DNA from 2 places in the Kitasatospora viridis genome. Region 2 is predicted to be linked to the other one. Evidence: riboswitches for the same ligand, from Rfam matches in the RefSeq annotation. Region 2 holds a riboswitch; the other holds the start of a gene.
What was found. Region 2 has a riboswitch for glycine ahead of gcvP (aminomethyl-transferring glycine dehydrogenase). Riboswitches for the same ligand answer to the same signal wherever they lie in the genome.

Region 1 (4,406 bases), 3.8 Mb from region 2:
CCCTGCTGGCCGGGGAAGACCGCGGAGTTGATCTTCTTGGCCAGCTCGGCCTTGGAGAGGATCACGCCACCGCGCGGACCGCCCAGGGTCTTGTGGGTGGTGGTGGTGACCACGTCGGCGTACGGCACCGGCGAGGGGTGCAGGCCGGCCGCGACCAGGCCGGCGAAGTGCGCCATGTCCACCATCAGGTAGGCGCCGACCTCGTCGGCGATCCGGCGGAACTCGGCGAAGTCGAGCTGGCGCGGGTAGGCGGACCAGCCGGCCACGATCAGCTTGGGCTGGTTCTCCTTGGCGAGGCGCTCGACCTCCTCCATGTCGACCAGGCCGGTCTGCTCGTCCACGTGGTACGCGACCACGTTGTAGAGCTTGCCGGAGAAGTTGATCTTCATGCCGTGGGTCAGGTGGCCGCCGTGCGCCAGGTTCAGGCCCAGGATGGTGTCGCCCGGCTGGATCAGCGCGAACATCGCGGCGGCGTTGGCCTGCGCGCCGGAGTGCGGCTGCACGTTGGCGGCCTCGGCGCCGAACAGCGCCTTGATCCGGTCGATGGCCAGCTGCTCGACCACGTCGACGTGCTCGCAGCCGCCGTAGTAGCGCTTGCCGGGGTAGCCCTCGGCGTACTTGTTGGTCAGCACCGAGCCCTGGGCCTCCATGACCGCCACCGGGGCGAAGTTCTCGGAGGCGATCATCTCCAGGGTGCTCTGCTGGCGGCGCAGCTCGGCGTCGACCGCGGCGGCGATCTCCGGGTCGAGGTCGTGCAGGGATTCGTTCAGAACCGTCATGGGGGCGTCTTCCCATCGGAGCGGTCGCGCGTGGCACGCCTGGGCGGGCGACGGGCGAGGGTGAGAGCAAGGCTTGCGGGCGGCCGCCGCGCTGCGGCCGCCCGGCGCTCGGTCAGGAGCCGGTGAACGCGCTGTACTCGTCGGCGCTCATCAGGTCGGCCTGGGCCTCGGTGACCTTGAGCTTGAAGAGCCAGCCGCCCTCGAAGGCGGCCGCGTTGACCAGGGCCGGCTCGTCGGTGAGGGTCTCGTTGACCTCGACGACCTCGCCGGAGGCGGGGGAGTAGAGGTCGCTGACCGACTTGGTGGATTCGAGCTCGCCGCAGGTCTCGCCGGCGGTGACGGTGTCCCCGACGGCGGGCAGCTGCACGTAGACGATGTCGCCGAGGGCGGTGGCCGCGTGCTCGGTGATGCCGACGGTCGAGACCCCGTCAGCGTCGGCGGCGGTCAGCCACTCGTGCTCCTTGCTGTACTGCAGGTTCTGCGGGTTGCTCATGATGCTCATTCTCCAGGATGGGAAGCGGGTACGAGGGAGCTGTCCGCACGCCGGACGACGGGGTCCGGCGGGCGGGACGGCGACTGCGCTGCGGGGTGGCGGAGGGTCAGCGGGCGCGCTTGTAGAACGGCAGCGCGACGACCTCGACCGGCTCGTGCTTGCCGCGCACGTCCACCGCGACGGCGCTGCCGGGGGCCGCGTGGGCGGCGTCCAGGTAGGCGATGGCGATCGGCTTGCCCAGCGTGGGGGAGGGCGCGCCGGAGGTGATCCGGCCGATCGGGGTGCCCTCGGCGTCGACCACGGCGTACTCGGCGCGCGGCACCCGCTTGCCCTCGGAGACCAGGCCGACCAGCTTGCGCGGAGGGTTGGCCTCGGCCTGGGCGGCGGCCGCCTCCAGCGCCTTGCGGCCGACGAACTCGCCGCCGTTGGTGGTCTTGTCGAACCGGACCACCCGGCCCAGGCCGGCGTCGAACGGGGTCAGCGAGGTGTCCAGCTCGTGCCCGTAGAGCGGCATGCCGGCCTCCAGGCGCAGCGTGTCGCGGCAGGACAGGCCGGCCGGCACCAGGCCGTGCGGCGCGCCGGCCTCGGTGAGCGCCTGCCACAGGTGCTCGGCGTCGGCGGGGGCGCAGAAGATCTCGAAGCCGTCCTCGCCGGTGTACCCGGTGCGGGCCAGCCAGACCTGCTTGTCCGCGACGGTGGCGGGCAGCAGCGCGTAGTACTTGAGGCCGGGCAGGTCGGCGTCGGTGACCGAGGAGAGGATCGCGTTGGCCGCCGGGCCCTGCACCGCGAGCAGCGCGTAGGCGTCCCGGTCGTCGCGGACCACGGCGTCGAAGCCGGCCGCGCGCTCGGTCAGCGCGTCGAGCACCACCTGGGCGTTGGAGGCGTTGGCGACCACCATGTACTCGTGCTCGGCGGTCCGGTAGACGATCAGGTCGTCCAGGATGCCGCCGTCCTCGCGGCAGATCATGGTGTAGCGGGCGCGCAGCACGCCGAGCGCGGAGATGAAGCCGACCAGCGCGTGGTCCAGCAGCTCGCCGGCCTGCGGGCCGGAGACGGTGATCTCGCCCATGTGGGAGAGGTCGAAGAGACCGGCCTTGGTGCGGACGGCGAGGTGCTCCTCGCGCTCGCTGCCGTAGCGCAGCGGCATGTCCCAGCCGGCGAAGTCGGTCATGGTGGCGCCGAGGGCGCGGTGCAGCGCGTCGAGCGCGGTCAGGCGCACGGACATGGCGGGACTCCCGAATCTGGAAACAGGCAGGCTGGGGTGGAGTCTCCCCGTCTGTCGTCACAACCTGAGAGCTTCACCGCCACCAGGATGGCGCGGCTTGCACCGTGGGTGGGCGCACGGCACGGCCGTGTTCCACTTTCCAGATTCGCCTCGCCCGTGCGGTATCGGGTGCCTGAGAGATTCCGGGGAGGACTTGCTCCTTCGGCGCCGGTCCGTGCCTGACGGCACCTCCGGACTCTCCCGCGCGGGTTCGAGCGGCCAGTATGTCGACGTGCGGGCACGTCGTCTTTGTTGAGCGCGCACATCATCGCACGCCTGTCCGCCTGATGGGAGAGGGGGCGGGCGGTGAGGGGCCGACCGGTACCCTGCTGCGGTGGAGACTCAGGGGTTGGCGGGGGCGGAGCAGCAGCAGCTCGTCGGGGGCGGCTGGCCGGCGAACGAGCTGGAGCAGGTGCTGTCCGCGGCGATCGGCGACCCGGGCGCGACGCCGCGGGTGGTCGAGGTGCTGGCGCGCAGTCAGATCTGGATCCCGCTGCCGGCCGGTGTCGACCCCTCGGGTCTGGGCCTGGACCTGCCGACCGTGGAGCTGGCCGGCGCGCCCTACGTGCCGGTGTTCTCCTCCGAGGAGCAGTTCGTCAAGCACGCGCCCGGGCTGAGCTGCGCGGTCGCGCCGGCCTGGGAGTTCGCCCGGGGCCTGCCGCTGGGGATCGGGATCGCGGTGAACCCGCAGGCGCCGGTGGGCATCCCGATCCCGCCGGAGGGGGTCGGCGAGCTGCGCCGCGGGCCGCGCGAGCACCGCGCGGAGGCGGTCGGCGGCGGGCCGGTCGGCCAGGGCGCCCGGGTGGCGCTGCGCGAGCCGGAGCCGCACGAGGAGCCGGTCGCCTTCCTGGCGGCGGTGCGGGCGGAGCTGGCCGCGCTGCCGGGGGTGCTGACGGCGCGTCGGGCGCTGGCCTCGGTGGAGGGCGAGGCGACCGTGATGTTCGTCGGCGTCCAGTTGGACCAGGGCGCCCCGGCGGACCCGGCGCAGGCGAACGCCGCGATCGGCCGGGCGCTGGGCGCGGCCCCGCTGCCGGGGGAGGTGCACATCGTGCTGCTGGACCTGGCGGCGGACCCGGTGGTGGACTGGATGCTGCACCGGGTCGCGCCGTTCTACCAGCGGGGTTGAGCGGGCGCGGGCATGCCGCGATGACGGGCGTCACCCGGGCGCCGTAGGGTGCTGGCGAGAGCGCGGCAGCAGGTGCGGGCGGCAGTGGGCACAAGGAGAGAAGGACAGCGGTGACGACGGGACCGGTGGGCGGCGCGGGGCCGTGGGGCACGGCCCCGGGCGCGGACCCCGCGGCCCTGGAGCGGGCGCTGGGCGAGGTCGCCCCGGAGCGGTACGAGGCCTACGAGCAGTTGCTCCGGGAGCTGGCCGCGGGCCGGGTCTGGATGCTGCTCTGGCAGGGCAGTCCGGGCAGCCCGGACGCGCAGTACGGGAACATGGAGATCGGCGGCCTGGGTTACGCGCCGGCCGTCACCTCGCCCGAGCAGTTGGCCGCCAGCGGCTGGACCAGGGCGCACGAGGTGATCACCGGCAAGGAGATCGCCACCTCGCTGTACCGCTCCCGCTGGGGCCTGTGGCTGAACCCGCACGCGCCGGGCGGCGGGGTCGGCGTGCCCTGGGCCGACCTGCGCCGGGTGGCCGCCGGGCTGGAGCGGCTGCCGGCCGGCCCGCTGCGCCTGAGCGATCCGCAGCTGGCCGGTACCGAGGCGTTCTTCGGGCTGCTGGCGCACCAGGCGCCGTCGGTGCGGCCGGTCCGGGCGCTGCGCCGGGCCTGGGTGCAGCCGGTCCTCGGCGAGCCGTACCTGGCGATCGGGCTGGAGCTGTACGACACCTCGCCGCCGGCGGTGGAGGCGGTGCGGGCGCTGA
Region 2 (4,406 bases):
GCTGATCACCAGGAACGAGCCGTACATGCCGAAGCCGATCATCAGGCCGGCCAGGTTGGTGAAGGCGACGGCCGGACGGGCCATCATCTTCATGTCCACCAGCGGGTGGGCCACCTTGACCTCGATGACGCCCCAGATCAGCGCGACCACGGCGGCGATGGCGAACAGGCCCAGGGTCTTGGTGGAGGTCCAGCCCCACTCGTTGCCGCGGCTGACCGCGACCAGCAGCGCGGAGAGCCAGCCGGCCAGGGTGATCGCACCCAGCGGGTCGGCGCCGCCGGCCCGGTCGACCACCGGGTCCTTGGGCACCCGGAAGATCACCAGGGCCATCGCCAGCAGGGCGGCGATCAGGCCCATCCAGAAGATGGACTTGTAGTCCCAGTGCTCCAGCAGCAGGCCGGTGGCGACCAGGCCGAGGCCGGAGCCGACACCCATCGAGGCGCTGATCGCGGCGACGCCGCCGGTGACCTTCTCCTTGGGCAGCTCGTCGCGGACGATGCTGATCGCCAGCGGCAGCACGCCACCGCCGGCGCCCTGCAGCACGCGGGCCACCACCAGCAGCGTGAACGAGTGGGTGGCCACCGCCAGGCCGGAACCGAGCACCAGGCCGCCCAGCGAGATCAGCAGCATCGGCTTGCGGCCGCGCAGGTCGCCGAAGCGGCCGAGCAGCGGGGTGAGCACGGCGGCGGAGAGCAGGTTGGCGGTCATCAGCCAGGTGATGTCCGAGCCGGAGACCTTCAGCTCCTTGGCGAGCGACGGAAGGATCGGCACGACCGCGGTCTGGATCACGCTGTACGCCAGCATCGCCAGCACCAGCGCGGGCAGCACCCGGGCGCTGCTCGGTTTCACGGCCGTGGCGGCGGGCTGTGCGGCCTCACTCACGGATGGGCTCCTTCGACGGGTCGGCCCGGCAGTGTGGGTACTGCTTCAGGCAGACGACAGTTAATCGACTGAAGTAACAATCCGCGAAGTGCTTCATTTTGTCAAATATCGAGTGCTGAACCTTCGGGGCCCGGGGATTGAGGGCCCGTCAACGGCCGTCGGCCCGGACCCGCAGGAGCGGATCCGGGCCGACGGCCGTCGGGCGGCTCAGTGCGTGGCGCCGCCCATCGGCTCGGCGTGCTGCGGCTGGGCCTGCACCGTGTGCGACGGGGCCGGCTGCTGGAGCTGGCCGTTCTGCCCGTGGGGCGGCTGCGCGGCCGCGGCCGGTGCGGTGTCGTCGTGGATCTCCACCTGCTCGCGGCGCAGCTCGTCCTTGATCACCTGCTCCTCGGTGTACCGCTCCACCACCAGCCGGACCCGCTCCAGCGGCGCCAGGTACTTGCGCACGGCCGGGCGCTCCTCCCGCAGCGTCACCTCCTCCACCGCCTCGGCGATCTCCTGCCCGGAGAGCGCGGCCCGCTCGGCCTCGCCCACCGGCACCCGCTCCACCCGGACCCGCTCCTTGACCACCTGGACCCGGCGCTCCACCGGCTCGGTGACCACGTACTTGCGCATCCGGGCGGTGCCGAGCACATGCCACTCGTTGGTGATCTCCAGCCGCTCCTCACGCAGCGTCAGCTCGATCGGGCCGGGCGGCGGCATGCTGCCGGGGTCCTGGTCGGGCGCGGCCTTGGCCGCGGCCTGCCCGGGTTCGGGGGCCGGCGGCGCGGGCACCGGCTCGACCGGCTTGTCCAGGCCGATGGTGGCCGGGGACGGCGCGGGCATCGCGGCGGTCGTGGTGGTCGGGTGGGCGGCGGTGGTGGTCGTCACAGTGGGATCCGGTGCCTTCGTGGGGAAGTCGCGGTCGGCGGTGGGCACGCCGTCGGCGGGGGAGTCCAGCCCGTAGTAGCGGTAGAGCTGGAGCTCCTGGGCGGGTGAGAGGTGCTGGCCGACCCCGAAGTCCGGCGACTCCTTGATCAGCGACTTGTCGTAGGGCACGCGCAGTTCCTCGCCGGAGAACTCGCTCGTGGTCAACGGGACGAAGGCGTCCCGGCCGAAGATCCCGGTGCGGACGGCCGCCCATTCGGGCTCACCCGTCGCGTCGTCGAGGTAGACCTCGTCCACCGTGCCGATCTTGTCGCCATTCCGGTCGACGGCCTTGTGCCCGATCAGGTCTCGGGGATCGATGTCGGTCTGCACGCTGTTCCTCCTGGTGGTACCGCTTTCGATTCACACCAAAAGGCACATAACGGAGCGCGGCCAGTCGGAATCGGCCATCGGTGCAGGCCATCGGGCCATTCGGGGGACCGGGAACGGCTACCTGACCGGTGTTCACCAAGGCCTCCGCTGGTACCCTGGGCCCCGACCGCCGAACCCGCACGGGAGAGTTCCCAGCCTTCGAATCCGAGGGCTCTGGGACGCCGAAGGAGCAAACCCTCCCCGGAATCTCTCAGGCATCCGTACCGTGTGGGATAGGTCACTCTGGAAAGCAGGGCAGGACCACCGGTGAGGGAACCGGAGGCGACCACCCTCACCGACGGTGCAAGCCGGCGGGGCCCGCGGCCCCGTGCGGGCGAAGCTCTCAGGTCCCGATGACAGAGGGGGAGGCCTGTCGGGCCCGTCCGCACCGGCCGCTCCGCTCCCCAGGCGGCGAGGGCCGTGCGTGCGCGCCCCCGCCGGTCCGTGACCAGGAGGCCTCGACCACCATGACTGCCCAGCCGACCGCCGGTCGTTCCAGCAGCAACGCCACCCTTGCCGAGCTCGAAGCGGCCAGCCCCTTCGAGTCGCGCCACATCGGCCCCGACGCCGCCGCCCAGGCCAAGATGCTGGCCCAGGTGGGCTACGCCTCGCTGGCCGACCTGTCCACCGCGGCCGTCCCCGAGGCGATCCGCAGCATCACCGCGCTGGGCCTGCCGGCCGGCCGCAGCGAGGCCCAGGTGCTGGCCGAGCTGCGCGAGCTGGCGAGCAGCAACCAGGTGCTCACCCCGATGATCGGCCTCGGGTACTACGGCACCTTCACCCCGCCGGTGATCCTGCGCAACGTCATGGAGAACCCGGCCTGGTACACCGCCTACACCCCGTACCAGCCGGAGATCTCGCAGGGCCGCCTGGAGGCGCTGCTCAACTTCCAGACCCTGGTCTCCGACCTGACCGGCCTGCCCACCTCCGGCTCCTCGCTGCTCGACGAGGGCACCGCCGCCGCCGAGGCGATGGCGCTGGCCCGCCGGGTCGGCAAGGTCAAGGGCGGCGTCTTCCTGGTGGACGCCGACACCCTGCCGCAGACCATCGCGGTGATCAACACCCGCGCGCTGCCGACCGGCGTCGAGGTGGTCGTCGCCGACCTGTCCGCCGGCATCCCGGCCGAGATCGCCGAGCGCGGTGTCTTCGGCGTGCTGCTGCAGTACCCGGGCGCCTCCGGTGCGGTCCGCGACCTCACCCCGGTGATCGAGCAGGCGCACGGCCTGGGCGCGATCGTCGCGGTCGCCGCCGACCTGCTGGCGCTCACCCTGCTCAAGTCGCCCGGCGAGCTGGGCGCCGACATCGCCTGCGGCACCTCGCAGCGCTTCGGCGTGCCGATGGGCTTCGGCGGCCCGCACGCCGGCTACCTGTCGGTGCGCGCCGAGTACGCCCGCTCGCTGCCCGGCCGCCTGGTCGGCGTCTCGGTGGACGCCGACGGCAACCGCGCCTACCGGCTCGCCCTGCAGACCCGCGAGCAGCACATCCGCCGCGAGAAGGCCACCAGCAACATCTGCACCGCCCAGGTGCTGCTCGCCGTGATGGCCTCGATGTACGCCGTCTACCACGGCCCCGACGGCCTGGCCGACATCGCCCGCCGCACCCACCGCTATGCGGCCGCGCTGGCCGAGGGCCTGCGGGCCGGCGGGGTCGAGCTCGCGCACGGCGAGTTCTTCGACACCGTCACCGCGAAGGTGCCGGGCCGGGCCGCCGAGGTGGTCGCCGCCGCCCGTGCCGAGGGCGTGAACCTCTTCCTCGCGGACGCCGACACCGTCTCGATCTCCTGCGACGAGACCACCACCCGGGAGCACCTGCAGACCGTCTGGGCCGCCTTCGGAGTGGTCGGCGCCGAGGTGGCCGAGGCCGCCGAGACGCTGCCGGTCGGCCTGCTGCGCACCGACGAGTACCTGACCCACCCGGTCTTCCACAGCCACCGCTCGGAGACCGCGATGCTGCGCTACCTGCGCCGCCTCTCCGACCGGGACTACGCGCTGGACCGCGGCATGATCCCGCTCGGCTCCTGCACCATGAAGCTCAACGCCACCACCGAGATGGAGGCGGTCACCTGGCCGGAGTTCGGCCAGCTGCACCCGTTCGCGCCGATCGAGCAGGCCCAGGGCTACCTGACCCTGATCCGCCAGCTGGAGCAGCAGCTGGTCGAGGTGACCGGCTACGACGCGGTGTCGATCCAGCCGAACGCCGGCTCCCAGGGCGAGTTCGCCGGCCTGCTGGCCGTGCGCGCCTACCAC

Region 1: linked by a shared signal. The riboswitch ahead of gcvT (glycine cleavage system aminomethyltransferase GcvT) and the one ahead of gcvP (aminomethyl-transferring glycine dehydrogenase) in region 2 are both predicted to bind glycine.

What each region holds. Positions count from the first base shown of each region.
Region 1 covers NZ_VIWT01000001.1:1,839,669-1,844,074, reverse strand. Annotated here, with positions in the region: gene glyA (serine hydroxymethyltransferase) at 1-779, opposite strand, end outside; gene gcvH (glycine cleavage system protein GcvH) at 892-1,272, opposite strand; gene gcvT (glycine cleavage system aminomethyltransferase GcvT) at 1,379-2,497, opposite strand; glycine riboswitch at 2,647-2,750, opposite strand; gene FHX73_RS08155 (enhanced serine sensitivity protein SseB) at 2,871-3,662, shown strand; gene FHX73_RS08150 (enhanced serine sensitivity protein SseB C-terminal domain-containing protein) at 3,773-4,406, shown strand, end outside.
Region 2 covers NZ_VIWT01000001.1:5,620,644-5,625,049, forward strand. Annotated here, with positions in the region: gene FHX73_RS25200 (MFS transporter) at 1-882, opposite strand, end outside; gene FHX73_RS25205 (PRC and DUF2382 domain-containing protein) at 1,090-2,121, opposite strand; glycine riboswitch at 2,292-2,397, shown strand; gene gcvP (aminomethyl-transferring glycine dehydrogenase) at 2,628-4,406, shown strand, end outside.